DNA from 2 places in the Halomonas sp. PGE1 genome. Region 1 is predicted to be linked to the other one. Evidence: predicted binding sites of a transcription regulator. Region 1 holds the regulator's gene; the other holds the start of a gene.

The links. Region 1 encodes FNR, which switches genes on or off when oxygen is low (the NO sensors DNR and NnrR bind a similar motif). Its sites were predicted from a motif close to TTGATNTANATCAA; they were not measured.
Region 2: a site for FNR is predicted at 4,620-4,633, ahead of paaF (2,3-dehydroadipyl-CoA hydratase PaaF). Genes of this name have one in related genera too.

The regions. Positions count from the first base shown of each region.
Region 1 covers NZ_CP053032.1:1,098,089-1,112,893, reverse strand. The annotation lists gene ccoG (cytochrome c oxidase accessory protein CcoG) at 1-595, shown strand, start outside; gene HIR79_RS05265 (FixH family protein) at 597-1,121, shown strand; gene HIR79_RS05260 (heavy metal translocating P-type ATPase) at 1,152-3,641, shown strand; gene ccoS (cbb3-type cytochrome oxidase assembly protein CcoS) at 3,638-3,868, shown strand; gene HIR79_RS05250 (sulfite exporter TauE/SafE family protein) at 3,868-4,566, shown strand; gene hemN (oxygen-independent coproporphyrinogen III oxidase) at 4,728-6,050, shown strand; gene fnr (fumarate/nitrate reduction transcriptional regulator Fnr) at 6,148-6,891, shown strand; gene ttcA (tRNA 2-thiocytidine(32) synthetase TtcA) at 7,006-7,935, opposite strand; gene HIR79_RS05230 (3'-5' exonuclease) at 8,019-8,645, opposite strand; gene HIR79_RS05225 (putative nucleotidyltransferase substrate binding domain-containing protein) at 8,712-10,529, opposite strand; gene HIR79_RS05220 (DUF4212 domain-containing protein) at 11,219-11,479, shown strand; gene HIR79_RS05215 (sodium:solute symporter family protein) at 11,486-13,282, shown strand; gene HIR79_RS05210 (hypothetical protein) at 13,397-13,912, shown strand; gene HIR79_RS05205 (hybrid sensor histidine kinase/response regulator) at 13,981-14,805, shown strand, end outside.
Region 2 covers NZ_CP053032.1:136,130-150,934, forward strand. The annotation lists gene HIR79_RS00700 (IclR family transcriptional regulator domain-containing protein) at 1-78, shown strand, start outside; gene paaX (phenylacetic acid degradation operon negative regulatory protein PaaX) at 208-1,134, shown strand; gene HIR79_RS00710 (enoyl-CoA hydratase-related protein) at 1,236-2,021, opposite strand; gene paaY (phenylacetic acid degradation protein PaaY) at 2,018-2,632, opposite strand; gene paaN (phenylacetic acid degradation protein PaaN) at 2,644-4,320, opposite strand; gene paaF (2,3-dehydroadipyl-CoA hydratase PaaF) at 4,721-5,494, shown strand; gene paaG (2-(1,2-epoxy-1,2-dihydrophenyl)acetyl-CoA isomerase PaaG) at 5,512-6,303, shown strand; gene paaH (3-hydroxyacyl-CoA dehydrogenase PaaH) at 6,305-7,834, shown strand; gene paaI (hydroxyphenylacetyl-CoA thioesterase PaaI) at 7,827-8,294, shown strand; gene pcaF (3-oxoadipyl-CoA thiolase) at 8,291-9,496, shown strand; gene paaK (phenylacetate--CoA ligase PaaK) at 9,537-10,850, shown strand; gene paaA (1,2-phenylacetyl-CoA epoxidase subunit PaaA) at 11,144-12,133, shown strand; gene paaB (1,2-phenylacetyl-CoA epoxidase subunit PaaB) at 12,220-12,501, shown strand; gene paaC (1,2-phenylacetyl-CoA epoxidase subunit PaaC) at 12,512-13,291, shown strand; gene paaD (1,2-phenylacetyl-CoA epoxidase subunit PaaD) at 13,275-13,868, shown strand; gene paaE (1,2-phenylacetyl-CoA epoxidase subunit PaaE) at 13,881-14,805, shown strand, end outside.

The DNA of each region.
Region 1 (14,805 bases):
CCTCTGTGTGCAGGTCTGCCCCACCGGCATCGACATCCGCGACGGCCTGCAGTACGAATGCATCACCTGCGCGGCATGCATCGATGCCTGCGACAGCGTGATGGACCGCATGGGCTACCCCCGCGGCCTGATCCGCTACACCACCGAGAACGCCCTGGAGGGCAAGCCCACCCATATCCTGCGGCCACGCCTGATGGGCTACCTGGCGGCCCTGCTGGTGATGATCGGGGTCTTCGCCTGGGCCGTGGCCGACCGCATGCCGCTGGGCTTCGAGGTGGAGCGCGAGCGTACCCAGCTCTACCAGCTGACCCGCGAAGGCCGGCTGAGCAACGTCTATGTGCTGATGGTGCGCAACCTGGACGGCCAGGAACACAGCTATCGCCTGGAGGCCTCGGGCCTGCCGGGGCTGACCCTGGACACCGAGCGCCTCACGGTACCCGCCGGCGACAGCCGCCGCGCCGTGGTGACGATCACCGCCGACCCGGCGGTGATCGAGCGCCCCAGCCACCCCATCACCCTGCGCATCGAGGCCGATGACCACCCACGCATCGCCATGGAGCGCGAGACCCGCTTCATCGGCGAGATCCGGAGATGACATGTCCCACCCCGTGCCCCCCTGGTACAAGCAATTCTGGCCCTGGTTCCTGATGGGCCTGCTGATGCTCTCCATCAGCGTCAGCTCGACCTTCGCCTACCTGGCCGTGAAGAGCGCCGACGGCATGGTGCAGGAGGACTACTACGAGCACGGCCGGGCCATCAACATGGTACTGGCCAAGCAGGAGCGTGCCGCCGAACTGGGCCTTTCCGCCAGCCTGCGCATCGACCCGCTCACCAGCGACGTGATCCTGGACCTGGAGGGGGGCGACGGCTTCCCCGAGAGGCTCGACTTCGAGCTGATCTTCCCCACCCAGGACGATCGCGATATCGAGCTTACCCTGGAACACGTGCGCGACGGTCGCTACCTCGGCCAGGCCCCCGACAACCTGCGCTACCGCTGGTACCTGCAGGTTCAGCCCCAGGGTGACGCGCCCGAGTGGCGCCTGGTGGGCGAGGGACGCTTCCCCGAGGAGGAGGCCGTGCGCCTGACTCCCGGCCGGGCCGCGCCCGACACCGACTCCTGACATGCCTGAGCGGCGAGGTATCCTGCGCCCATGAGTGACGCCGTCGCTGTCGGCTCGGCAGAGTGCTACCACTGCGGCAGCCGGGTCCCCCCCGGCGCCCCTTGGTCGATCACCCTCGATGACACCCGCCAGCCGCTCTGCTGCCCCGGCTGCGAGGCGGTGGCCCACGCCATCGTCGACGGCGGCCTGGAGAGCTACTATCGCTTCCGCACCGAGCTTCCGGAGCGCCCCGACGAACACAACAGCGTGCGTTCCGAGACCTGGGCGGTGTTCGACGACCCCGGCCTGCAGCGCCAGTTCGTGCATGCGGAGGGCGACGACAGCGGCCGGGTCCACGCCACCCTGGCGGTGGACGGCATCACCTGTGCGGCCTGCGCCTGGCTGATCGAGCACCGTCTCAATGCCATCGAGGGGGTCGACTCCAGCGCGGTCAACCTCAGCCACCACCGGGTGCGGGTGAGCTGGGACCCCGAGGCGGTCAAGCTGTCGCGACTGCTGGCCGAGATGGCCGCCATCGGCTACCAGGCCCAGCCCTACGAGCCGGACGAGGCCCAGGCGCGCCTGCAGCACGAGGAGCGCATGAACGTGCGCCGGCTGATCATCGCCGCGGTGGGCATGGCCCAGGTGATGATGTTCTCCATCCCCATCTACGTGGCCGGCCCCGAGGGCATCAGCGAGGACTTCCACGCCCTCTTCCACTGGCTCTCCTTCGCCCTGACCACCCCGGTGGTGTTCTTCTCGGCGGCGCCCTTCTTCCGCAACGCCGTGCGCGACTTGCGCACCCGGGTGCTGGGCATGGACGTGCCGGTCTCCCTGGCCATCGGTTTCGCCTACACCGCCAGCGGCTATGCGGTGATCACCGGCAAGGGCGAGGTCTACTTCGACTCGGCGGCCATGTTCACCTTTTTCCTACTCTTCGGGCGCTACGTGGAGGCCCGGGCCCGACGCCGCAGCGGCCACAGCGGCAACGCCATGGCCGGCGCCCTGCCGCTCTCGGCCATTCGCCTCACCGACGAGGGCGAGGAGCGCATCCTGCCGGCCAGCGAGCTGACCGCCGGCGACCGCGTGCTGGTCAAGCCCGGCCACGGCGTGCCCGCCGACGGGATGATCGAGGACGGCGAGTCGAGCCTCGACGAGTCCATGCTCACCGGCGAGTACCTGCCGGTGACCCGGCGCCTCGGCGACACCGTCACCGGCGGCAGCCAGAACATCGAGAGCCCCCTGGTGGTGCGCGTGACCCACGCCGGGCGCGACGCTCGCGTCGCCGGCATCGTCGACCTCACCGATCGCGCCTTCGCCAGCCGCCCGCGTCTGGCTCAGATGGCCGCGCGCATGGCCCACCTATTCGTGCTGCGCCTGCTGGTGGTCACCGCCGTGGTCACCATCGCATGGTGGTTCATCGACCCGGCGCGCATGCCCTGGATCATGCTCTCGGTGCTGGTGGTCACCTGCCCCTGTGCCCTGGCACTCGCCACCCCCACCGCGCTCACCGCCGGCCACGGCCAGCTGCGCCGCCGCGGCGTGCTGGTGACCCGCGCCGATGCCATCGAGTCGCTCTCCCAGATCGACCGGGTGATCCTCGACAAGACCGGCACCCTGACCAGCGGCCAGATGACGCTGGTGGAGACGCGCCCGCTGGCCGGCCTCGACGCCGAGCGGGCCCGCACCCTGGCGGCCGCCCTGGAGGCGCGCTCGGAGCACCCCATCGCCCGCGCCTTCCATCCCTACCGGCTGGCTACGGTGCACGCCTCCGAGGTGGCCAGCCGCACCGGCCAGGGCCTCGAGGGCATCCTCGACGGTCGACGCTGGCGGCTCGGCAAGGCCGAGTTCGCCGCTCCGGACGCGACGCCCGCCGCACCCGGCGAGGGGCAGTGGCTGCTGCTCGCCGAGGAGGGCGAGCCGCGGGCCTGGTTCGCCCTGCAGGACCGGGTGCGCGAGGATGCCGCCGACACCGTGGCGGCGCTCAAGGGACTGGGCCTCGAGGTCGAGCTGCTCTCCGGTGACACCCCCGCGGCCGCCGGCGACCTCGCCCGACGCCTCGACATCCCCACCTGGCGCGGCGGTGCCACGCCCGAGGAGAAGCTCGAGCGCATCCGCGAGTGCCAGGCGGCCGGCGAGAAGGTGGCCATGGTGGGCGATGGCATCAACGACGTGCCGGTGCTGGCCGGCGCCGACGTGGCCATCGCCATGAATGGTGCCACCGACCTGGCCCGCACCAGCGCCGATGCCATCCTGCTCAGCCCGCGCCTGTCACGCATCGTCGAGGCGGTCGAGATCAGCCGCGCCACCCGCCGGGTGATGCGCCAGAACATGATCTGGTCGGTGTGCTACAACTTCACCGCCATGCCCATCGCCGCCGTGGGCCTGGTGCCCCCCTGGCTGGCCGCCATGGGCATGTCGGCCAGCTCCCTGGTGGTGGTGGGCAACGCCCTGCGTCTCAACCGCTTCCGCAGCCGCGCCATGCCCGCCGCCACCCCCCTGCCCACGCCATCCCCTGAACCGAGCCGGGTGACCCCATGAGCATTCTCTACTTGCTGATCCCGCTGTCGCTGATCCTGCTGGGCCTGGCCGTCTGGGCCTTCTTCTGGGCGGTGAAAAACGACCAGTTCGAGGACCTGGAGGGCCCCGCCCACCGCATCCTCTTCGACGAGGACGAGAACGACCTGCCCCCCGAGGAGCGCCAGCGCCGCCGCGAGGCCCGCGAGCGCGCCGCCCAGGAGCGCCGCAACACCGACCCGGAGCCCTGATGGATCCCACCGGACTCGGCCTGCCACCCCTCGCGGCGGCCTTCGTCTTCGGCCTGCTCGGCGGCGCCCACTGCATCGGCATGTGCGGCGGCATCATGAGCGCCCTGACCTTCGCCGTGCCCCCCAGCATGCGCTCCCCGGCGCGCCTCGCGGGCCTGCTGCTGGGCTACAACCTGGGGCGCATCGCAAGCTACATGGTGGCCGGCGCCCTGGTCGCCGCCCTCGGCACCCTGCTCAGCCTCACCCCCGGCATGCGCATCGCCCTGCAAGGCCTTGCCGCCGTCATGCTGATCCTGATGGCGCTCTATATCGCCGACTGGTGGAAAGGGCTGCTGCGGGTCGAGGCCGCGGGCAAGCGCCTGTGGCGCCACCTGGAGCCGGTGGGCAGGCGGCTGATGCCGGTGGTGAGGGTCCCCCAGGCCGTGGCGCTGGGTGCGGTCTGGGGCTGGCTCCCCTGCGGGCTGGTCTACTCGATGCTGGCCTGGAGCCTAGCCACGGCCGACCCCCTCAAGGGCGCCGCCCTGATGGGCGCCTTCGGCCTCGGCACCCTGCCGGCGCTGCTCGCCACCGGCCTGGCGGCGCGCCAGCTGGGGGGGCTGATTCGCCACCGGGCCACCCGCAGCATCGCCGCGCTGTCGATCATCGCCTTCGCCCTGTGGCAGCTGTGGCTGATGCTGCCCGCTCAGGGTCACGGCTGATTCGGCACTATTCCACGCCGGATTGACGCAGCTCAACGCCGCCGGCGTCTAGCCGCCCTAGCATGGAGAGCACATCCATAGCCGGGAGCGCCGTCATGCCCGTTCAGGCGAAACGCAACGATCGCGCCGGGCCATCCTGGACTGCCGGAGGCAGGCCCTCGATGCAGTACCATGACCACGACGGATCGCACTACCTCACCTACCCCGACGCCGCCCGCCTGGCGACGGGGGACGGCCCCGCGGCGCTGACCCGGGCCCTGGCCGAGCGCTCCCCCGGCGCGCCGCTGGCGCTGCACGTGCGCCTGCCCTTCTGCCGGCAGGCCTGTCGCTTCTGCGCCTCCCAGCGGGTGCCCTCACGGGACAGCCGCCAGGCCGAGCCCTACCTCACGCGGCTCGACCGCGAGATGGTGCTGGTGAGCCGCCTGCTGGGCCGCCTCCCGGCCGTGCAGCGCCTGCACTGGGGCGGCGGTGCCCCCGCCTTCCTCTCGCTGGACCAGATGGGCGACCTGTTCGACCGCCTCGACGCCCGCTTCGGGCTGTCCGGCGCCCGAGGGCGCGACTTCAGCATCGAGATCGACCCCCGCGAGGCCGATGTCTTCACCCTGCGCCACCTTCAGGCGCTGGGCTTCAACCGCCTGAGCCTCGGCGTCCAGGAGCTCGACCTGCGCGTCCAGAAGGCGATCAACCGGGTCCAGCCCCGGGTGCTGACCGAGTCCCTGGTGGACGAGGCCGAACGCCTCGGCTTCCACTCCCTCAACCTCGACCTGATCGTGGGCCTGCCGCTGCAGACCCCCCGGGGCTTCGGCGAAACCGTGGAGCAGGTGATCGCCATGACCCCGGCGCGCATCACCCTGCGCCGCTACGCCCACCTGCCGGAGCGCTACCGCCCCCAGCGCGAGATCGACGCCGAGGATCTGCCCGACGCCGCCACCCGGCTGGCGATCCTCGAGGCGGCTCGCGAGCGGCTAGATGACGCCGGCTACGTGCACATCGGGCTCGGCCAGTTTGCCCGCCCCGATGACAGCCTGGCCCAGGCCCTGGGGGAGGGTCGCCTGGCCCGCGGCCTGCAGGGCTACACCCACTACCCGCCCGGCGACCAGCTCGGCCTCGGGGTCGCCGCCCTCAGCCGGGTCGGCGATACCCTGGCCCGCAACGCCCTGAGCCTGGCCGACTACGAGGCGGCGCTGGACGCCAGCCAGCTGCCCGCCAGCGCCGGCTACCGGCTGGACGCGGTCGAACGCCTGCACCGGGATGCCATCGAGGCGCTCGCCTGTCGCCGCGAGCTGGATCTGGCCGCACTCTCGCAGGCCCATGGGCTCGACGCCGGCGCGGCCCTGGCCGGTGCCCTCGAGCGCCTCGCCCCCTTCTGCCGGGCGGGGCTGCTCGAGCGCCACGGCCAGTGCCTGCGGGTAACCCCCGACGGGCTCTGGGGCCTGACCCACCTGCTCGCCGCCTTCGATCCCCAGGCCACCCCGGTGGCGTAAGCCAGGCCGGGCGGGCCTACCTCCTTGGAGGTGGTTTGCCCTGCCCGAAGTTTCCTCCATAATGGTCGACATGATCATGATCAAGGAGGAGGCGGCCATGCCCGATAGCCTGACCGGACGGCGGCGCTCTGTACTGCACGAGACTCGCTGCCAGACCTGCAGCCTGAGTTCGCTCTGCCTGCCGCTGGCCCTCGAGGTTCAGGACATGGACCAGTTCGACGCCATCATCCGACGGCGCGCGCCCCTCAAGAAGGGCGAGACCCTGTTCCGCCAGGACAGCCCCTTCACCAGCGTCTATGCGGTGCGCTCGGGCAGCCTCAAGCAGGTGACCACCGAGGGCAGCGGCGACGACCAGCTAACCAACTTCTACCTGCCCAGCGAACTGGTGGGGCTGGACGGCATCGACGAGGAGCAGTATCCCGGCACGGTCGTGGCCCTGGAGACCACCACCGTGTGCGAGATCCCCTTCGATCGCCTGGACCAGCTGTCGGAGTCCCTGCCCGAGCTACGCGGCCAGCTCTATCGCAGCATGAGCAAGGAGCTGCGCGACGACCGCCGCATGATGCGCCTGCTCTCTCGCAAGACTGCCGACCAGCGCCTGGCCAGCTTCTTCACCAGCCTCTCCGACCGCTTCCGCCGGCGCGGCTACTCCCCCTACAGCTTCCGGCTCTCCATGTCCCGGGCCGATATCGGCAACTACCTGGGCCTGGCGGTGGAGACCGTCAGTCGCATCCTGGGCCGCTTCCAGAGCCAGGGCCTGGTGGAGGTCTCGGGCCGCGAGGTGCATATCCTCGACCTGGAGTCACTGATCCTGGTCGCCGAGGAGGAAGGGGCCAAGTAGCCCCGGGCCGCCTGGCCTGAACCCCTCACACAGAAACCCCCATCAGGCGAGTGCCCGATGGGGGTTTCTGGTTGTCGAGCCATGAGTTCCCGAACCCTGGCGCCGGTGTCGGGGCTACTCGTTCAGCAGTTCGATGCGGCTGGCCTGCCGCCGCGCCTGCGCCTCCTCGAGCCCGGCGAAGTCGAACAGCTCGCGGTCGGCCAGCTGCGACGGTGCCACGTTGGTCACCGCCTTGAACATGCTCTCCAGGCGCCCGGGGTGCTTCTTCTCCCATTCGGCGAGCATCTCCTTGACCACCTGGCGCTGCAGGTTGGGCTGGGAACCGCACAGGTTGCAGGGGATGATCGGGAAAGCCATCAGCCGGGCAAACTCGGCGATATCCGCCTCGCGGCAGTAGGCCAGCGGGCGGATCAGGATGTTCTTGCCGTCGTCGGAGAGCAGCTTGGGGGGCATGGCCTTGAGGCTGCCGCCGAAGAAGAGGTTGAGGAACAGCGTCTCGAGGATGTCCTCGCGATGGTGGCCCAGGGCAATCTTGGTGGCGCCGATCTCCTCGGCGAAGCCGTAGAGGGAGCCGCGGCGCAGCCGCGAGCAGAGCGCGCAGGTGGTCTTGCCCTCCGGCGTCTTCTCCTTGACCACCGAGTAGGTGTCGCGCTCGAGGATATGGTACTCGACGCCGATGGACTCGAGGTACTCGGGCAGCACCTGCTCGGGGAAACCGGGCTGCTTCTGGTCGAGGTTGACCGCCACCAGCGAGAAGTCGATCGGGGCGTTGCGCTGCAGGCTGCGCAGGATCGAGAGCAGGGTGTAGCTGTCCTTGCCGCCGGAGAGGCAGACCATCACTCGGTCGCCCTCGTGGATCATGCCGTAGTCGATGATGGCGTTACCGACCTGGCGGCGCAGGCGCTTCTGGAGCTTGTTGAACTCGCGCCTGCCCCGCGCATCCAGGGCATCGAGGAGCGGCGAGGGGGCCTCCTGCTGCGGGGAGCCCCCGGCGGGGGCCTCGGCGTCGGTGTCGCGGGGGTCGAAGATCACGGCGTCTTGCATGTCGGTCGGCGCTGCCAGTGCGGGCAAAAATGACGGGCGCCCATCCTACCATCGCCGGCGACGTCAGGCGACGCCGTCACGCCTCAGGCATCGCCCCGCAGGGCACTGGCCTCGCGCTCCAGGCGCAGGAAGATCAGCGCCGTGGTCACCGCATCCCCCAGCGCCGTATGGCGCCCCATCACCGGCACGTCCAGCAGCTCGGCCACCTTCTCGAAGCGCGGCGCCGACTCCACCTCGGGATGGCGGCGGCGCAGGCGGCGCAGATAGTGCTGGGCCACGTCGATGGTGGCGTTGGGCAGCTCGAAGCCGACGCGCGGGCGCAGCTCGCGATTGAGGATCGCCAGGTCGAAGTCCAGTTGCCAGCCCACCAGCGGGCGATTGCCGACGAAGTCGAGCAGGCGCTCCAGCGCCTCGTCCACCGCCATGCCGCCCTCCAGGTCGATGCCGCGCAGGCCGTGAATGCGGATCGAATCGCCACACAGCGAGGCCGGGCGCGCCAGGCGCAGGTCCAGGGATTCGCTGGTCAGCACCCGGTCGCCACGCACCTTGACGGCGGCGATGGAGACCAGCTCCGCGCTGCGGGTATCGAGCCCGGTGGTCTCGGTATCGATGACCACCATCTCGTCACCGGTATAGGGGTGAAAGAGCCAGGCGTAGTCGCCGTTGGCGTGCCGTCTTCGGTCGGCAGCGCGCCGCAGGACCTTGAGCATGAGGGGTCTCCTGTTGTGATTGTCGTTCCTTCGTGCATCGTCATGCCTTCGTGCAAGCTCAGGCCGTCACGAATACTCCAGATGAAAGCGGTGCGAGAGGCGCTGCTTGAAGTCCTTGACGATATGCAGCGCCTCGCGCAGCAGGTCGCGCTCCAGCGAGGAGAGCTCCTGCACCACCACGCGGTCGGGCTTGCGCTCGCCACCGCTGTCCAGATGGGCGAGCTGCTGCTTGAGGCGCAGCTCGGTGAACAGCGACAGCGCCTCCCCGAGGTCCTCGGCGAAGCGCGGCTCCAGGCGGCCATCCGCCGCCAGGGCGTCCAGCCGCTCCAGAGTGGAGGTCGGCCGGATGCGCCGCTCCAGGGCCATCACCCGCACCCCGTGAACGATGGGGAAGATGCCGCCCTTCTTGATGTCGATGCCATGCTGGGGCCGCTTGAGCGAGCCGAACAGGGTCAGCGGCGTGGAGAAGCGCAGGATGGTGCGGGCAAAGTAGGAGAGCAGCAGCTCGTCGCCGGAGCAGCGCGCGAACAGCTCGTCGCGCACCCGGTCGAGCAGGGCCGGGTTGCCGGCCACCGCATGGGAGTCGAGCATGATCGCCAGCTTCATCAGGCTGTCGCCGTCCCGCTTCTCGGCCCAGCGGGCGATGCGCTCGCGCCACTGGGTCACGGTGCCGACCCACTCGGGGTTGGAGACCATGATGTTGCCGGGGCAGGGCGGGTAGCCCAGCTCGATCAGGGTCTCGGTGAGCCGCTGCATCTGCTCGGCGCAGTTGGGCCATTCCAGATCGTCGGTCAGGATCAGGCCGTTGTCCTGGTCGGTCTTGAGGATCTGCTCGCCGCGCCCCTCGCTGCCCATCACCATCAGGCAGCTGTCGCGGTGGTAGCGTTCGTCGACCAGGAAGCCCCAGGCCTTGTGCATGATCCGTCCGTTGAGCGCCGCCAGCAGGCCCATGGCGAAGCGCAGCTTGACCCCCTGGGCCATCAGCGCCTTGACCAGCTCGGGCGTGCGGCGACTGGCGGCGGCCAGGGCCTCGAGGCTCTCGGCCTGCTCGACCTGCAGGCTGACCACGTAGCTGCGGCTCGAGAAGTAGCTGAGCACGTCGGTGAGCTCGACGACCCCCACCGGCGCCCCCTTCTCCACCACCACCACCCGCTCCACCTTGTGGCGGGTCATGACCACCAGCGCCTCGAACAGGTACTGCCCCGGCCCCACCGTGATCAGCTCGGCGCTGCCGATCCCGTCCAGGGCACTGTCGCGGTCGCGCTCCTCCACCACCAGGGCGTTGAGCAGGTCGGTCTTGGTGATCATGCCGGGGCCGGCATCACCCGCCACCAGCAGGCTGTCGGCATGGCGCTCGTTGATGGTGGTCACCGCCTCGGCGATGGTCGTGGCGGCCGGCACGATCAGCGGCTCACGCATGCACTCGTCGACCCGGGCCAGCATGAAGCCGGCCATGGTCACCCCGCCTTCGGCACGCTGCTCGGTCAGCAGGCGCGCCTTGTGGGCCAGGGTCTGGCGGAAGAACTCGGCGAAGGGGGGACAGTCATCGCAGAGCTCGAGAAAGAGCGCCTTGGGCAGCAGGTAACAGAGGCTCTCCTGCTCCGCACGGAAGCGGTAGCGGCTCTTGCCGTTGAGAATGCTGATAGCGCCGAACAGGTCGCCGCGGGTGTAGTGGCCGATGCGCGAGCGGGCCGCGGGCAGGGTGGGGTCGACTTCCGCCACCTCCCCCTTGTGGATCAGGAAGAGGTTCTCACCGGCCTGCCCCGTTTCGAGGATGATCTCGTCGCGATCGAAGTAGGCCAGGTCCACGCCCTGGCGAACCCGCTCGCGGCCTGCCTCGTCGAGCAGGGTGAACGGCGGTTGGGAAAGATCGACCTCGACCATGGCGCAGACCTCGCGGGCGGCATCCCGACTCGGGCCTCCCTGTCGCGCCACCGCCAGCAGGCGATCGACAGACGAGGGGGCCGGAGAGGAAAACGGCGTTGTGGCCGCCACCAGATGATTGTTGGGGTTGTTGTTGGGTCTCGTAGGACTGGTGGCAGCATAGCAACCTCCCTGTCGCCCTTATAAGCTAGACGATCGTCTCCCCCTTTGGCCCCCTATACGATCGTCCAAGCCTCGCCCGCGAACGCAGCGACCCTGCGACTTTGGTCTTCCTCCGCCTCCTTAGACGATCGTCCAAGCCGTGTCGCGCCCGCCCCCGACCGCCCCTCTCACACCCCCTATACCATCGTCCTAACCTGGCTGACGTACCTCGTGTAACTCAGCAGAAACACGCCCCCATCCTTTTGATTGACAAGGATTCGTTGACACCGCATTGAATCGTATTTTTCTCATGATACGAAAGTCTGGGATTCATTTTTGCCACTCATTGCCCACTATCCACCATGCATCATGCAGGGCAATCGCACGACAACGATGCCTGCCGATACCGGCGGGATCTGGACCACGCCCATCGGGATCAGCCCCCGGGCTCGCAAGGGCCTGACACACGACATGCGATTGCCCTGGTGACCCGCAACCGACAGACCCCCAGTTCCCAACCCCACCAATAACAAGTGGAGAACACGACAATGGCAGAAGAGAAAGTCGATTCGTCCGAATACTGGAAGGCGAACGTGCGCCTGATCACGGGATGCCTGATCGTCTGGGCCTTCGTCTCCTACGGAATGGCGATCCTGTTCCGGCCCCTGCTCTCCGGCATTCCCGTGGGCGGCACCGATCTGGGCTTCTGGTTCGCCCAGCAGGGCTCCATCCTCACCTTCATCGTGCTGATCTTCTTCTACGCCTGGAAGATGAACAAGCTCGATCAGAAATTCGGTCTGGGGGAGTAAGCCAGCATGAGCCAATTTGCCATCAACCTGCTGTTCGTAGGGGCCTCCTTCGCCCTCTACATCGGCATCGCGATCTGGGCCCGAGCGGGCTCCACCAAGGACTTCTACGTGGCGGGCGGCGGCGTCCACCCGATCACCAACGGCATGGCCACGGCGGCCGACTGGATGTCCGCGGCGTCGTTCATCTCCATGGCCGGCCTGCTGGCCTCCGGCGGCTACGCCAACTCAACGTTCCTGATGGGCTGGACCGGCGGCTACGTGATCCTGGCCATGCTGCTGGCGCCCTACCTGCGCAAGTTCGGCAAGTTCACCGTGCCGGACTTCATCGGTGACCGCTTCTACAGCAAGGCGGCGCGCCTGGTGGCCGTCATCTGCCTGATCGTGGCCTCCGTGACCTACGTCATCGGCCAGATGACCGGTGCCGGCGTGGCCTTCTCGCGCTTCCTCGAGGTCTCCAACACCTGGGGCATCTGGATCGCGGCCTTCATCGTGTTCCTCTATGCGGTATTCGGCGGCATGAAGGGCATCACCTACACCCAGGTGGCCCAGTACATCGTGCTGATCATCGCCTACACCATCCCGGCAGTGTTCATCGCCTTCCAGCTGACCGGCAACCCGATTCCGATGTTCGGCATGTTCAGCACCCACACCGAGTCCGGCGTGCCGCTGCTGGCCAAGCTCGACGAAGTGGTCAGTGCCCTGGGCTTCCGGGACTACACCGCCGACGTGGACAACAAGCTCAACATGGTGCTGTTCACCCTGTCGCTGATGGTCGGTACCGCGGGCCTGCCCCACGTCATCATCCGCTTCTTCACCGTGCCGAAGGTGGCCGACGCACGCTGGTCCGCCGGCTGGGCCCTGGTGTTCATCGCCCTGCTCTACCTGACCGCACCGGCCGTGGGCTCCATGGCACGCCTCAACCTGATGACCACCGTCTATCCGGAGATGTCCGGCCAGGTCGAGGACTACGAGGCGGCCACGGCCAACCCGATCCTCTACGAGGAGCGGCCTGACTGGGTGCGCACCTGGGAGGAGACCGGCCTGATCACCTTCAACGATCTCAACAACGACGGGCGCATCCAGTTCTACAACGATGCCAACCCGGAGTTCGCCGAGACCGCCGAGTCACGCGGCTGGGAAGGCAGCGAGCTGTCGGTCAACAACGACATCCTGGTACTGGCCAACCCCGAGATCGCCAACCTGCCGGGCTGGGTCATCGGCCTGATCGCCGCCGGCGGCATCGCGGCGGCCCTCTCCACCGCGGCAGGCCTGCTGCTGGCCATCTCCTCGGCCATTAGCCACGACCTGATCAAGACCATGATCAACCCCAACATCACCGAGAAGGGCGAGATGCTGGCGGCGCGGATCTCCATGGGCGGTGCCATCCTGCTGGCCACCTACCTGGGCCTCAACCCGCCAGGCTTCGCCGCCCAGACGGTGGCCCTGGCCTTCGGTATCGCCGGCGCCTCGCTGTTCCCGGCGCTGATGATGGGGATCTTCTCCAAGCGGGTGAACAACGTGGGTGCGGTCGCCGGCATGCTGACCGGTCTCATCGCCACCCTGCTCTACATCTTCACCTACCTGGGCTGGTTCTTCGTGCCGGGCACCAACATGCTGCCCAACACCCCGGACAACTGGATCCTGGGCATCTCCCCGCTGTCGTTCGGTGCGGTGGGTGCGATCATGAACTTCGCGGTGGCCTTCGCACTCTCCAGCGTGACCAAGGAGCCCCCGCAGGAGATCCAGGACCTGGTGGAGAGCGTGCGCTATCCCAAGGGTGCGGGTACCGCCGTCGACCACTAACCTCCCGAGGCTTTCTGGGCCATAATGGCCCCCTGGCCCGGTTCGCCGGGCCAGTCAACCTCCACCGATCGGGCTTCCCTAGGGAAGCCCGATCGCTTTGAGCAAGGACACTTCATGATTTGGCACTTGATCGCGGCGGTCTTCGCCGGCCTCGGCGCCGCCGGCATCGGCATGCTGCTGCGCATGGCCAGCGGCAAGCGACTGCCGACCTGGATCATCCCGGTGTTCGGCGGGCTCGGCATGCTCGGCTACCAGATTCACTACGAGTACTCGTGGTTCTCCCACAAGCAGGCGCAGCTGCCGGCCACCGCCAGCGTGGTCGAGGTCGAGCACGGCTCGATGTTCTGGCGCCCCTGGACCTACGCCTTCCCCATGGCCAACGCCTTCAGCGTGGTGGATCGCGACAGCATGGCCGTGCGCGATGCAAACGGCGAGCGGCTGGTGGAGTACATCCGCTACCGCTTCGAGAAGCAGCACGTGGACCTGGTCACCCATCAGGCCTGGCTGATCAACTGCGCCACCCGCGAGACGCTGCCCCTGATCGGCGAGGAGCGCCGGCCGCGCTTCGAGGCGATGCGAGCGCTCGACGAGGACGATGCCCTCTACCAGGCGCTCTGCCGGGAGACCTGAGGCCCCGCCGCCTGCCTTCCCGGGTCACATTGCCCTAGAATGGGCGCCAGACTCGAGGGAGAAAGCCCATGTTCTCAGGCTGGCTGCTGGTTGCCATATCGCTGCTCTATATCGCCGTGCTGTTCGGCATCGCCTGGCGGGGCGATCGCCGGGCCAAGGAGCGCGGTGCCAGCCATCGCCGGCCGATCATCTACAGCCTGGCGCTGGCCATCTACTGCACCTCCTGGAGCTTCTACGGCGCCGTCGGCCAGGCCGCCACCGGCGGCTGGTCCTTTGCCAGCATCTACGTGGGGCCGATCCTCACCTTCCTGCTGTTCTGGCCGGTGCTGGCCAAGATGATCCGCGTCGCCAAGCACCAGAACGTCACCTCCATCGCCGACTTCATCGCCTCGCGCTACGGCAAGACCCAGTCCCTGGCGGCCTTCGCCAGCCTGGTGGCGCTGATCGGGGCCCTGCCCTACATCGCCCTGCAGCTCAAGGCGGTCTCCACCTCCTTCAGCGTGCTCACCGCTGCCGGTGACCCCACCCATACGCCGCTGTTCGCCGACACCGCCTTCTACGTGGCGGTGGTGATGGCCGCCTTCGCCATCCTCTTCGGCACCCGGCACACCGACGCCACCGAGCACCACGAGGGGCTGATCCACGCCGTGGCCTTCGAGTCGCTGGTCAAGCTGCTGGCCTTCATGATCCTCGGCGCCTACGTCACCTGGGGCATGTTCGGGGGCCTCGCCGAGCTCTTCGCCCACGCCGAGGTACAGCTGGAGCTGCAGCGCCAGCTGGTCCAGCAGGACTTCGGCCAGAGCTTCTGGGCCCAGACCCTGCTGGCGATGCTGGCGGTGCTCTGCCTACCCCGCCAGTTCCACGTGGCGGTGGTGGAGAACACCCACCGCGAC
Region 2 (14,805 bases), 960 kb from region 1:
CTGGAGCTGGGCGAGCTGGTCCGCGACACCGCCGCCGAGATCACCGCCCGGCTGGGTGGACGCCTCCCCGACGCCTGAGTCAATAGCCGATACATCGCGTTCGCTTGTGGCCTCACAGGCGGTATCATGTTGCGATGATCGCTACCGTGAGGCGGGCGCACCGCCGTCCCCTCGCGACACCCAACAGGCAAGCCTCAGAGTCTCGACATGTCATCCGCCACCGAATGCGTCTCCGCCCTCATCGATGACTTCCAGCAGCGCCGACCGATCCGCGCCGGCTCGCTGATCATCACCGTCTACGGCGATGCCATCGTGCCCCGCGGCGGCACCGTCTGGCTGGGCAGCCTCTCGAAGCTGGTGGAACCCATCGGCATCAACGAGCGGCTGGTGCGCACCTCGGTCTATCGCCTGACCCGGGAGACCTGGCTGCAGGGCGAGAAGGTCGGCCGACGGAGCTACTACAGCCTGAGCGGCCCGGGCAGGCGCCGCTTCGAGCAGGCCTTCAAGCGCGTCTACCACGGCGCCCAGGCCCCCTGGTCGGGCCAGTGGACCCTGGTGCTGCTGAGCCAGCTCGACAGCGCCCGCCGCCAGAAGGTGCGCGACGAGCTGGAGTGGCTCGGCTTCGGCCACTTCGCCCCGGGGCTGCTCGCCCACCCCATGCTCGGCCGCAGCGAGGCCATGGCCGCCCTGCAGGAGCTGGGGGCCGCCGACGAGGCCATCGTGATGCAGACCGAGGCCCTGGAGCCCCTGGCCAGCAAGCCGCTGCGGCTGCAGGTGCGCGAGAGCTGGAACCTCGACGAGCTGGCCGAGCACTACCAGCGTTTCCTGACCCTCTTCCGTCCGCTGTGGAAGGCCCTCAACGAGGAGAACCACCTCGACGAGGAGGCCTGCTTCATCGCCCGCACCCTGCTGATCCACGAGTACCGCCGGGTGCAGCTGCGCGACCCCCAGCTGCCCGACGAGCTGCTGCCCACCGCCTGGGAGGGTCGCAACGCCCACCAGCTGTGCCGCAACATCTATCGCATGATCTACCGGCGCGCCGAGAACTGGCTCGACCGCCACCTGGAGACCGCAGAGGGCCCGCTGCCGGCCCCTGGCCCCAGCTTCTACCGCCGCTTCGGCGGACTGGAGTAGTACCAGCGCCGCCACGCAAACGCCCCCTGCCATGGCTCATGGCAGGGGGCGTTTAGGTTGTCAGCACCGCGATGACAGCACCAACCGTTACCGATCGGCGGCTACTTGTGCCGGAACTGCGGCTTGCGCTTCTCGGCGAAGGCCGCCATGCCCTCCCGGCGATCCTCGAAGCCGAAGGTACTCTGGAAGGCGCGGCGCTCGAAGAGCAGCCCGGCCTGCAGGGTCATCTCGAAGGCCTGATCCACGGACTCGCGGATCATCTGCACCACCGGCCGGGAGTGAGAGGCAATGGTGGCCGCCAGGGCCAGGGCCTCGGCCTCCAGCTCGGCGGCCGGCACCACCCGGCACACCAGCCCGGCCCGCTCGGCCTCCTCGGCCTCCATCATGCGGCCGGTCAGGCAGAGCTCCATGGCCTTGGCCTTGCCAATGGCGCGCACCAGGCGCTGGGTGCCACCGGCGCCCGGCATGGTGCCGATCTTCACCTCGGGCTGGCCGAATTTCGCCGTGTCGCTGGCGATGATGGTGTCGCAGGCCATGGCCAGCTCGCAGCCGCCGCCCAGGGCGAAGCCGGAGACCGCGGCGATCACCGGTTTGCGACAGCGCGACAGGCGCTCCCAGGCCTGGCCGGCCGTATTGGGGAAGTCCTCGGCGAAGAGATCGGCGTGGGTGCGCTCGAGCATCTCGCCGATGTCGGCGCCGGCGGCAAACACCTTCTCGCCGCCGGTGATGACGATGGCGCCGATGGCCTCATCGGCCTCGAGGGCCTCGAGGGCCTCGGCCATCTCGGTGACCAGTCGGGCGCACAGGGCGTTGTAGGCCTGGGGGCGGTCCAGGCGAATCACGCCCACCGCCTCATGGGTCTCGACCCGGATCATCTCCTGGCTCATGACGACTGCTCCTTGGCGAGGGTCTGCTGCTTGGGCTGGGTGTCGCCGGCATTGAGGCGCGGCCGGTCGGCATCCAGTTCCGCCAGCGGCTCGCAGGGCTCCAGACTGTCGCGGCAGCGCTCGGTCAGCCGCTGATACTCCCGGGTGCCCTGCTGCTTCCAGGCCACTTCCTGATCGGTGAGCTCGCGCTTCACCGCGGCCGGCGCACCCATCACCAGAGACTGGGGCGGGCAGGTGAAGCCGGTCTTGACGAAGGCCGCCGCGGCGACGATGGAGCGGGCGCCGATCACGGCGTTGTCCATCACCACGGCGTTCATGCCCACCATGGCGTCCTGGCCCACCACGCAGCCGTGCAGCACGGCGCCGTGGCCGATATGGCCATCCTTCTCCACCTTGGTGACGCAGCCAGGGAAGCCATGCATCACGCAGGTGTCCTGAAGGTTGGCCCCCTCCTCCAGCACCAGCTGGCCGAAGTCGCCGCGCATCACCGCGCCGGGCCCCACGTAGCAGCCCGGCCCGACGATGACGTCGCCGATCAGCACCGCGGTGGGGTGCACGTAGGCGGTGGGGTGCACCACCGGGGTCACCCCCTCGAGTCGATAGCAGGGCATGACGCGCTCCTTCAGTCCAGCTTGCCGTGGCGACGGCTCTGCACCACCACGAAGCGACGGGCCACGAAGGCCTGGTCGCACAGGGAGGCGTTGGCCGCCGGGTTGCCGCCGGTGGCGTGGAAGTCGCTGTAGGCCGCGGATTGGTTGACGAAGACGCCACCGTCCAGGTTCAGCGACAGCGGGGCCGCCACTTCCATGGCCAGCTGCTCGAACTGCTCGGCCACGGCGTCATCGGTGGTGTAGGCGCCGAGGGTGATGGCACCCTTCTCGCCGATCACCTCGCGGGCCAGCTCGATGCTGTGGGCGGTGCTGTCGGTGGCGATCACGAAGCTGATCGGGCCGAAGCGCTCCTCGCTGAAGGCGTCGCGCTGGCTGGCGTCCACCTTGAGCAGCAGCGGGGTGTGGATGCGCGCCCTGGGGAACTGGGCGTGCTCGCGGGGCTCGCTGTCCAGCAGCACCTCGCCGAGGCCGCGGCACTCGTCGATGCGGGCGGCGGTGGCCGGCGACTGGATCGCCCCCAGCACGGCACAGGCACGGTCGTTGTCGGAGAGGAACTTCTCGACGGCCTTGGCGAGTGCCCCGGCCACCTCGTCGAAGGAGAGCTGACCCTCGGCGGTCTTGATGCCCCCCTTGGGCACGTAGATCGCCTGGGTGGTGGTGCACATCTGGCCGGAGTAGAGGCTCAGGGTGAAGGCCAGGTTCTGGGCCACCGGCTTGATCTGCTCGACGCTGTCGATGATCACGGTGTTGATGCCGGCCTTCTCGGTGAACACCTGGGCCTGGGTGGCGTTCTGCTCGAGCCACTCGCCGAAGGCGTTGGAGCCGGTGAAGTCGATCAGCTTCACGGCAGGATCCAGCGCCAGCTCCTTGGTCACCGGGGCCTCGGCGGTGTCGGGCATCATGCTGACCAGGCAGGGGTCGAAGCCGGCCTCCTCGAGCACCTCCTGGGCGACGCGAGCGGTCATGGCCACCGGCAGGATGGCGGCCGGGTGCGGCTTGAGGATCACCGGGTTGCCGGTGGCCAGGCTGGCGAACAGGCCCGGGTAGGTGTTCCAGGTGGGGAAGGTGGAGCAGGCCACCACCAGGGAGATGCCGCGGGGCACGATGTGGTAGCGCTTGTCGAGCACCAGGGGGTCATGCTTGCCCTGGGGCTTCACCCACCTGGCGGTGGCCGGCACCCGGGACATCGCCTGCCAGGCGTAGGTCACGGCCTCGAGGCCACGGTCCTGGGCGTGGGGGCCACCGGCCTGGAAGGCCATCATCGGCGCCTGGCCGCTGGTGTGGGTCACCGCCTCGGCGATGTCGGGGCTCATGGCGTTGAGGCGCGCCAGGATCTCCAGGCAGACGCCGACCCGGGCCTCGGCGCCGGCGTCGCGCCAGGCGGGCATGGCCGCCTGCATGGCGGCGATCAGCGCGCCCTGCTCGGGCTGGTCATAGGTCACGCCCAGCTCGAAGCCGTAGGGGGAGACCTCGGCACCCACCTGGCCGGCCACCGCCGGTACCTTGAGGGCGTAGTGCTGCTTGAGCATCGCCTCAAAGCGCTGGGACGCCCCCTTCACCGCCTCCTCCGGATACTTCCTGATGTTCTCCGGATAGGGGCTCCAGAAACCGCGGGTGGTGATGGCCTCGACGGCCTGATCGAGGGTCTCGCGATGACGGTCGAGCATCTGCTGGGCTTGCTGTGACATGGGTGGCTCCTGCCATGAGCGGCTTTATTCGATACGGGATAGCACGAAAGACTATCCATAGCGTAACGAAACATCAAACCACGCCGCCGCCGCCGGCTCCTTACCGCCCGCCGCGATAGCCAGAAAACCCTTTCTATATTAGCGCTTTGAGCAAATTTTCTGCCGCCAGACCGCCAACTTTCGACCATGGTCTAACCTGCCGGCCTGCGCGGGGCTATCTTCAAGATAACCCTCTGACAAGACAGCATAAATTGGAACAGCTCGAGCAAACACGATACATCATTGCCTGACTGTGCAAGTTGATGCGTATCAAAAAAAACCTATACTCGGCCTCAATAGCCGCCCGTGCAGGCCACGGGCCAGCCACCCGCGCCGACGCCGCGCCAGAGACGAGGACACCATGCCGAACCACCTGTTCGTCGAGGAGCCGCAGAGAGGGGTGCTGCGCATCACCCTGCACCGCCCCGAGGCGCTGAACGCCCTCAACACCGCCCTGCTGGGGGAGCTGGCCGAGACCCTGACCGCCGCCGAGCAGGACGCCGAGGTCCGCGCGGTGGTGATCACCGGCAGCCAGCGCGCCTTCGCCGCCGGCGCCGACATCAAGGAGATGGCCGAGCGCGACCTGGTGGGCATCCTCGAGGACCCCCGCCAGCGCCACTGGGCCACCATCGCCCGCTTCGGAAAGCCCATCATCGCCGCGGTCAACGGCTTCTGCCTGGGTGGCGGCTGCGAGCTCGCCATGCACGCCGACATCCTGATCGCCGGCGAGGATGCCCGCTTCGGTCAGCCCGAGATCAACCTCGGCATCATGCCCGGCGCCGGCGGTACCCAGCGCCTGGTGCGCGCCGTAGGCAAGGCGCTGGCCACCCAGATGGTGCTCACCGGCGAGCCGATCTCCGCCCGCCGCGCCCTGGAGGCCGGTCTGGTCAGCGAGATCACCCAGCCCGAGCTGACCGTGGAGCGCGCCGTCGCCGTGGCCGAGACCATCGCCACCAAGGCGCCGCTGGCCGTGCGCCTGGCCCGGGAGGCGCTGCACAAGGCCGAGGACACCGACCTGGCCACCGGCCTGCGCTTCGAGCGCCACGCCTTCACGCTGCTGGCCGGCACCCGGGATCGCGAGGAGGGCATCCGCGCCTTCCAGGAAAAACGCCCCGCCACCTTCAGCGGCCACTGATACACAGGAAACCGATCATGAGTGAAGCGCCCCTGCTCTATACCGTGGAAGACGGCGTCGCCCGCCTCACGCTGAACCGCCCCGACAGCCTCAACAGCTTCAATGCCGAGCTGCACGCCGAGATGCGCCAGGCCCTCAAGGCCGTGCGCCAGGACAAGAGCGTGCGCGCCCTGCTGCTGACCGGCAACGGCCGCGGCTTCTGCGCCGGCCAGGACCTCTCCGACCGCAACGTGGCCCCCGGCGCCGAGGCGCCGGACCTGGGCGAGTCCCTGGAGAAGCGCTACAACCCCATGCTGCGCACCCTGCGCGACCTGCCCTTCCCCACCATCTGCGCGGTGAACGGCGTGGCCGCCGGCGCCGGCGCCAATATCGCCCTGGCCTGCGACATCGTGCTGGCGGCCCGCTCGGCCAGCTTCATCCAGGCCTTCTGCCGGATCGGCCTGGTGCCGGATTCCGGCGGCACCTGGAGCCTGCCGCGCCTGGTGGGCATGGCCCGCGCCAAGGGGCTGGCGATGCTGGGTGACAAGCTCAGCGCCGAGCAGGCCGAGCAGTGGGGCATGATCTGGAAGGTGGTGGATGACGAGGCCCTGCAGGACGAGGCCCTGACCCTGGCCCGCCACCTGGCCACCCAGCCGACCCGCGGCCTGGCGCTGATCAAGCGCGCCCTGCACGCCAGCGCCGACAACGACTTCGACGCCCAGCTCGACCTGGAGCGCGACCTGCAGCGCCTGGCCGGCCGCACCGATGACTACCGAGAGGGCGTGGCTGCCTTCATGGAAAAACGCAAGCCCAGCTTCAAGGGGGAGTGAGATGCCCGCCCTCGCAACCAGTGACATCATCGCCGTGATCGGCGCCGGCGCCATGGGCGCCGGCATCGCCCAGGTGGCGGCCCAGGCCGGCCACCCGGTGCGCCTCTACGACAACCGCGACGGCGCCGCCCAGGCCGGCATCGACGGCGTGCGCCGCCAGCTCGAGAAGCGCGTGGCCAAGGGCAAGATGGCCCAGGCGGACGTCGACGCCATCATCAGCCGCATGACCCCGGCCGCCACCCTGGCGGAGCTGGCCGACAGCCGCCTGGTGGTGGAGGCGATCGTCGAGAACCTCGAGGTCAAGCGCAGCGTGTTCGCCGAGCTCGAGGCCCTCTGCGGCCCCGACACCCTGCTTACCAGCAACACCTCGTCGCTCTCCATCACCTCCATCGCCGCCGGCCTCGAGCGCCCCGAGCGCGTCGCCGGCCTGCACTTCTTCAACCCCGCGCCGGTGATGAAGCTGGTCGAGGTGATCTCGGGCCTGGCCACCGACGCCGAAGTCGCCGAGACCCTCTACGCCACCGCCGCGGCCTGGGGCAAGGTGCCGGTCCACGCCAGCTCCACGCCGGGCTTTATCGTCAACCGCGTCGCCCGCCCCTTCTACGCCGAGGGGCTGCGCCTGATGCAGGAGGGCGCTGCCGCCCCCGCCACCCTGGACGCCCTGCTGCGCCAGGCGGGCGGCTTCCGCATGGGCCCCTTCGAGCTGATGGACCTGATCGGCCACGACGTCAACTACGCCGTGACCCGTTCGGTGTTCGACGCCTACTACGGCGACACCCGCTTCGAGCCCTCCCTGGTGCAGCTCGCGCTGGTGGAGGCCGGGCGCCTGGGCCGCAAGAGCGGCCAGGGCTTCTACGACTATCGAGAGGGTGCCACCTCCGTCGCACCCGACTTCGCCCCCGCCGCCGAGGCGGCACTGCCGCCCCTGGTGGCCGAGGGCCAGCTCGGCGCCATCGCCCCCCTGGTGGCCCGGGCCGAGGCGGCCGGCCTCGAGGTGGTACGCCGGGAGAGCATCTCCGGCGAGGCGCGCCTGCGCCTGGACGGCCTGACCTTGGCCCTGAGCGACGGCCGCTGCGCCGCCGAGCGCGCCCGGGACGAGGGCCTCGAGGCCCTGGTGCTCTTCGACCTCTGCCTGGACTATGAGACCGCCAGCGCCATCGCCCTAGCGGCGAGCCCCGGCGTCGACGCCGAGGCCCGCACCCTGGCCACCGCGTTCTTTCAGCGCCTGGGCCTGGACGTTGCCTGGCTCACCGACACCCCCGGCCTTGCGGTGCTGCGCACCGTGGCCATGCTGGCCAACGAGGCCGCCGACGCCGTGCTGCAGGGCGTGTGCAGCGCACGGGATGGTGATCTCGCCATGCAGGCCGGCGTCAACTACCCCCGCGGGCCCCTGGCCTGGGCCGACGCCCTGGGCCTGGCCTTCGTCCATCGCACCCTGACCCATCTGCAGCAGAGCTACGGCGAGGAGCGCTACCGCCCCTCCTTCCTGCTGCGCCGCAAGGCCCTGGCCGAGGAGACCTTCCATGTCTGATCGCGAGCTGAGCCCGCAGCAGCTGGCCGAGGCCTGCGCCGAGTCCATGTTCGCCCGGGACAACGCCAGCCAGAACCTCGGCATGCGCATCGAGAGCGTGGCCCCCGGCCGTGCCGTGCTCACCATGACCGTGCGCGAGGACATGGTGCAGGGCCACGGCAACTGCCACGGCGGCTTCATCTTCGCCCTGGCGGATTCCGCCTTCGCCTTCGCCTGCAACACCTACGACGAGGCCACCGTGGGGGCAGGCTGCAGCATCGACTACCTGGGCCCGGGCCAGCTGGGCGACGTGCTCACCGCCACCGCCGAGGAGCGCAGCCGCCGGGGTCGCACCGGCATCTATGACATCACCGTGCGCAACCAGCACGGCGACGAGGTCGCCCTGTTCCGTGGGCGCTCCTACAAGATCCGCGGCACCGTTCGCCGCCTGGAAGAGACCGCCGCAGAGAGCCAAGCATGAAAGACGCCCTGATCATCGACGCCATCCGCACCCCCATCGGCCGCTATGGCGGCGCCCTCTCCCCGGTGCGTCCCGACGACCTGGGCGCCGTGCCCCTGCGCGCCCTGATGGAACGCAACCCCTCGGTGGACTGGACCCGCATCGACGACATCTTCTACGGCTGCGCCAACCAGGCCGGCGAGGACAACCGCAACGTGGCGCGCATGTCGGCGCTGCTGGCCGGCCTGCCCGTGGAGGTGCCCGGCACCACCCTGAACCGCCTGTGCGGCTCCGGCATGGACGCCATCGGCAACGCCGCCCGCGCCATCAAGGCGGGCGAGGCGGGGCTGATGATCGCCGGCGGCGTCGAGTCCATGTCCCGGGCACCCTTCGTGATGGGCAAGGCCGAGCAGGCCTTCTCGCGCAGCGCCGAGATCTTCGACACCACCATCGGCTGGCGCTTCATCAACCGCCAGATGAAGGCGCAGTTCGGCGTCGACTCCATGCCGGAGACCGCCGAGAACGTGGCCGAGCAGTTCAATATCTCCCGCGAGGACCAGGACGCCTTCGCCCTGCGCAGCCAGCAGCGCACCGCCGCCGCCATGGAGGCGGGCCGCCTGGCCGAGGAGATCGTCCCGGTCGAGGTGCCGCGCCGCAAGCAGGCGCCGCTGGTCGTGGATACCGACGAGCACCCCCGCGCCTCCACCACCCTGGAGCAGCTGGCAGGCCTGCCCACCCCCTTCCGCGAGGGCGGCAGAGTGACCGCCGGCAACGCCTCCGGGGTCAACGACGGCGCCTGCGCCCTGCTGCTCGCCTCGCCGGAGGCGGCCGAGCGCTACGGCCTCAAGGCCCGCGCCCGGGTGATCGGCATGGCCACCGCCGGCGTCGAGCCGCGCATCATGGGCTTCGGCCCGGCCCCCGCCAGCCGCAAGGTGCTCGAACAGACCGGCCTGACCCTCGACCAGATGGACGTGATCGAGCTCAACGAGGCCTTCGCCGCCCAGGCGCTGGCCGTGACCCGCGACCTGGGCCTTGCCGACGACGCCGAGCACGTCAACCCCAACGGCGGTGCCATCGCACTCGGCCACCCGCTCGGCATGAGCGGCGCCCGCCTGGTGACCACCGCCCTGCATGAACTGGAACGCCGGCAGGGACGCTATGCGCTGTGCACCATGTGCATCGGCGTGGGTCAGGGCATCGCCCTGATCATCGAGCGCCTCTGAGACAGCGCACAACGACATTCCCCTGCGACCGGAGATTCCGATGAACCAGATCGTCAAGCGTATCGACACCGCCAGCCTCGACCACCTGGAGACCGCCAGCATCGACGAGCTGCGCGCCACCCAGACCAAGCGCCTGCAGTGGAGCCTCAAGCACGCCTACGACAACGTGCCCTTCTACCGCGACTCCTTCGACCGCGCCGGCGTCCACCCCGGCGACATCAAGAGCCTCGAGGACCTGGGCAAGCTGCCCTTCACTACCAAGGCGGACCTGCGCGACAACTACCCCTTCGGCATGTTCGCCACGCCGATGAGCGAGATCGTCCGGGTCCACGCCTCCAGCGGCACCACCGGCCAGCCCACCGTGGTGGGCTACACCCAGCGTGACATCGACACCTGGGCCGACGTGGTGGCCCGCTCCATCCGCGCCGCCGGCGGCACCCGCAACGACAAGGTCCACGTGGCCTACGGCTACGGCCTCTTCACCGGCGGGCTGGGCGCCCACTACGGCGCCGAGCGCCTGGGCTGCGCGGTGATCCCGATGTCCGGCGGCCAGACCGAGAAGCAGGTCCAGCTGATCCGCGATTTCCAGCCGGACATCATCATGGTCACCCCCTCCTACATGCTCAACATCGCCGACGAGATGGAGCGCCAGGGGATCGACCCGCATCAGCTGCCGCTGCGCGCCGGCATCTTCGGCGCCGAGCCCTGGACCAACGACATGCGCACCGCGCTGGAGAAGCGCCTGGGCATCGACGCCCTGGACATCTACGGCCTCTCCGAGGTGATGGGCCCGGGCGTGGGCATGGAGTGCCTGGAGACCAAGGACGGTCCGACCATCTGGGAGGACCACTTCTACCCCGAGATCATCGACCCGGTCACCGGCGAGGTGCTCCCGGACGGCGAGTATGGCGAGCTGGTCTTCACCACCCTCACCAAGGAAGCCCTGCCGGTGATCCGCTACCGCACCCGCGACCTCACCCGCCTGCTGCCGGGCACCGCGCGCCCGATGCGCCGCATCGACAAGATCACCGGCCGCAGCGACGACATGCTGATCATCCGCGGCGTCAATGTCTTCCCGACCCAGATCGAGGAGCAGCTGCTCAAGATCGAGCAGCTCTCGCCCCACTACGAGATCGAGGTCACCCGCCAGGGCAACATGGACATGGTGCGCGTGCGCGTCGAGGCGTGCAGCAACGACGTCGCCCGCGACCCGTCGGCCTGCGAGCAGCTGGCCAAGCGCCTGCAGCACGCCATCAAGACCTACGTCGGCATCAGCACCCAGGTCGACGTCTGCGGCGTGGAAGAGGTCATGCGCTCCGTGGGCAAGGCCAAGCGCGTCAAGGACCTGCGCTGAGACCGCCCACCCCATCCTGACACCCCTTCATGTGGTCGCTCTCGGCCGCTTTCACGCCCCCGCAAGGGGGCTTTTTTGTGTCGCCTTGTCACCGCGCCACCCGCACGCCCCTTCCCCCCGCGATGCGGGGGCTACGCGGCGCCTATCGGCGAGACGCGGAAGAACCGACGCCTTAGCCTATGGTCTAAAGCGACACACAAGACTGATCCTTGCCAAAAAATCGTGTGTCACTATACTGCAAGACAAGACGACAATGAGCGTTTCCCCCTGATTGCGACGACGCGGAGGTCACCATGTACGCGCAGCTAGTCGAGACCGGCACCAAGAAGCTCAAGACCCTCGAGGAGATGGGCCCCGAGGAGCGCGCCTTCCAGGAGCGCATCGATGCCGAGATCAAGATCGAGCCCAAGAACTGGATGCCGGAGGCGTATCGCAAGACGCTGATCCGCCAGATCTCCCAGCACGCCCACTCCGAGGTGGTCGGCATGCTGCCCGAGGGCAACTGGCTGACCCGCGCCCCGTCGCTGAAGCGCAAGCTGCAGCTGATGGCCAAGATCCAGGACGAGGCGGGCCACGGCCTCTACCTCTACAGCGCCATGGAGACCCTGGGCGCCGATCGCGACGAGGAGATCCAGAAGCTCCACGACGGCCGCGCGAAGTACTCCAGCATCTTCAACTACCCGACGCTGAACTGGGCCGACATCGGCACCATCGGCTGGCTGGTGGATGGCGCCGCCATCGTCAACCAGGTGCCGCTGCAGCGCACCTCCTACGGCCCCTACTCCCGCGCCATGATCCGGGTGTGCAAGGAGGAGAGCTTCCACCAGCGCCAGGGCTACCAGATCCTGCTGACGCTGATGCGCGAGGGCACCGAGGAGCAGAAGGCGATGGTGCAGGACTCCATCAACCGTTTCTGGTGGCCGGCGCTGATGATGTTCGGCCCCTCCGACGACAACTCGCCCAACAGCGCCCAGTCCATGGCCTGGAAGATCAAGCGCCACAGCAACGACGAGCTGCGCCAGCGCTTCCTCGACCAGACCGTGCCCCAGCTCGAGCTGCTCGGCTGCACCGCGCCGGACCCGGACCTCAAGTGGAACGAGGCGACCGGCCACTACGAGTTCGGCGAGATCGACTGGCAGGAGTTCTTCGACGTCATCCAGGGCAACGGCCCCTGCAACCGTGAGCGCATCGAGGCCCGTCGCCGCGCCATCGACGAGGGCGCCTGGGTCCGCGAGGCCGCCGTGGCCCACGCCGAGAAGCAGCGCCAGCGCCGCGCCGCCTGAGACGCCGACAGGATCCTGTCGACACCAGACAACCACGGACGCCGCCGGGCGGCGTCCGCCCCCGACACCGAACGAGGTATTCCCCCATGGCAGACTGGCCCCTCTACGAAGTCTTCGTGCGCAGCAAGCACGGCCTGAACCACAAGCATGTCGGCAGCGTGCATGCCGCCGATCGCCAGATGGCCCTCGAGAACGCCCGCGAGCTCTACACCCGCCGCAACGAGGGCGTGAGCATCTGGGTCGTGCTGGCCAGCGACATCACCGCCTCCGCCCCCGACGAGAAGGAAGCGCTGTTCGACCCGTCCAACGACAAGGTCTACCGCCACGCCTCCTTCTACGACCTGCCGAAAGAAGTCGGCCACATGTAAGGGGGCTCCCATGCAGAACGTGTCACGCAAGACCCAGACCCCGCTGATAGAGTACCTGCTGCGCCTCGGCGACAGCACCCTGGTGCTGGGTCAGCGCCACGCCGAGCTGTGCGGCAAGGCGCCGGCCCTGGAAGAGGAGATGGCGCTGATGAACGTCGGCCTCGACCTCTTCGGCCAGGCCCGCAACTGGCTCACCTATGCGGCGGAGCTGGAAGGGGACGGCCGCGATGCCGACACCCTGGCCTTCCGTCGCGACGCCCAGGACTTCCGCAATCTGCTGCTCGTGGAACAGCCCAACGGCGACTTCGCCGAGACCATGGCGCGCCAGTTCCTGTTCGACGCCTGGCACGTGCCGCTGCTCGAGGGGCTGGCCGAGGCAAGCGACCCGCGCATCGCCGAGGTGGCCGCCAAGTCACTGAAGGAGGCGACCTACCACCTGCGCCGCTCCTCCGAGTGGGTGGTGCGCCTGGGCGACGGCACCGAGGAGAGCCACGCCCGCATGCAGCGCGCCATCGACACCCTGTGGCGCTTCACCGGCGAGCTTGTGCAGTTCGACGAGGTCGACCAGGCCATGGCAGAGGCCGGCATCGCCCCGGACGCCGAGACCCTGGTGGCCCGCTGGAACGCCACCGTGGAGAAGGTGCTGGAAGCGGCGACCCTGACCCGCCCGCCTGCGGATGCCTGGATGTACACCGGCGGCAAGGCCGGCCACCACACCGAGCATCTGGGCTTCCTGCTGGCGGAGATGCAGTACCTGCCGAGGGCCTACCCCGATGCGACCGTCTGGTAACGCCCCCATCGATCGGCAGCACGAGGGCCAGGACGACTGGCCCTCCACCGACCTGATCGGCAGCGACCGCCGCGGCCTGCCTCCGGCCGGGCCCGAGGGCGACGTCGACGCCGTGCTGGCGGTACTCCACGAGGTGCCGGATCCCGAGGTGCCCGCCGTCGACGTGGTGGAGCTCGGCATCGTGCGCGGCATCGACTGGGTCGAGGGCCGCCTGCGGGTCCAGGTCACGCCGACCTACTCCGGCTGCCCCGCCACCGAGGCGATCGAGCAGCAGATCGAGGAGGCGCTGACCGCCGCCGGCTACGTCGCCCCGCAGATCGAACGCCGCCTCTCGCCGGCCTGGACCACCGACTGGATCACCGAGGAGGGCCGCGAGAAGCTGCGCGCCTTCGGCATCGCGCCCCCCGTGGGCAGTGCCAGCAAGCGCAGCCTGCTGGGCGAGGACCCGGCGGTGCCCTGCCCGCTGTGCGGCAGCGAGCATACCGAGCGGGTCAGCGAGTTCGGCTCCACTGCCTGCAAGGCGCTCTACCGCTGCCGGGACTGCCTGGAACCCTTCGACTACTTCAAGTGCCTTTGACGAGATCACCCCATGAGCCGATTCCACGCCCTGACCGTTCGCGACGTCCGCAAGGAGACCAGCGAGTCCGTCTCCATCGCCTTCGAGGTCCCCGAATCCCTGCATGACGCCTTCCAGTACACCCAGGGCCAGTACCTGACCCTGCGCCGCGAGATCGCCGGGGAGGAGGTGCGTCGCTCCTACTCCATCTGCACCGGCGTGCACGAGGGCGAGATCCGCGTGGCGGTGAAGCTGGTGCCGGGCGGCGCCTTCTCCTCCTTCGCCAACCAGGAGCTGAAGGTGGGCGACACCCTCGAGGTGATGCCGCCCCAGGGCAAGTTCTTCGTGCCCCTGGACCCGAGCCGCAAGGGCCACTACCTGGCCGTGGCCGCCGGCAGCGGCATCACGCCGATCCTGTCGATCATCAGCACCACCCTGGAGACCGAGCCCGAGAGCCGCTTCACCCTGGTCTACGGCAACTTCTCCACCTCCACCACCATGTTCCGCGAGAAGCTGCAGGACCTGAAGAACCGCCACATGGAGCGGCTCAACCTGATCCACATCTTCAACCGCGAGGAGCAGGACATCGAGCTCTACAACGGCATCATCGATGCCGAGAAGTGCCGCACCCTGTTCGACCGCTGGCTGGACGTGCCGAGCCTCGAGGCGGCCTTCCTGTGCGGCCCCCAGGCGATGTCCGAGACGGTGCGCGACACCCTCAAGGAGTTCGGCATGGCGCCGGAGCGCATCCAGCTCGAGCTGTTCGGCACCCGCCCCACCGCCAGCGCACGGCGCCCCGAGGCCGGCGGCGTCGGCCAGGTGGCCCCGGAGAGCTCCCATATCAAGGTGATCATCGACGGCCGCACCCTGGAGTTCGAGCTGCCGAAGAACACCCAGAGCATCCTCGATGCCGGCAACGCCCACGGCGCCGACCTGCCCTACTCCTGCAAGGCGGGGG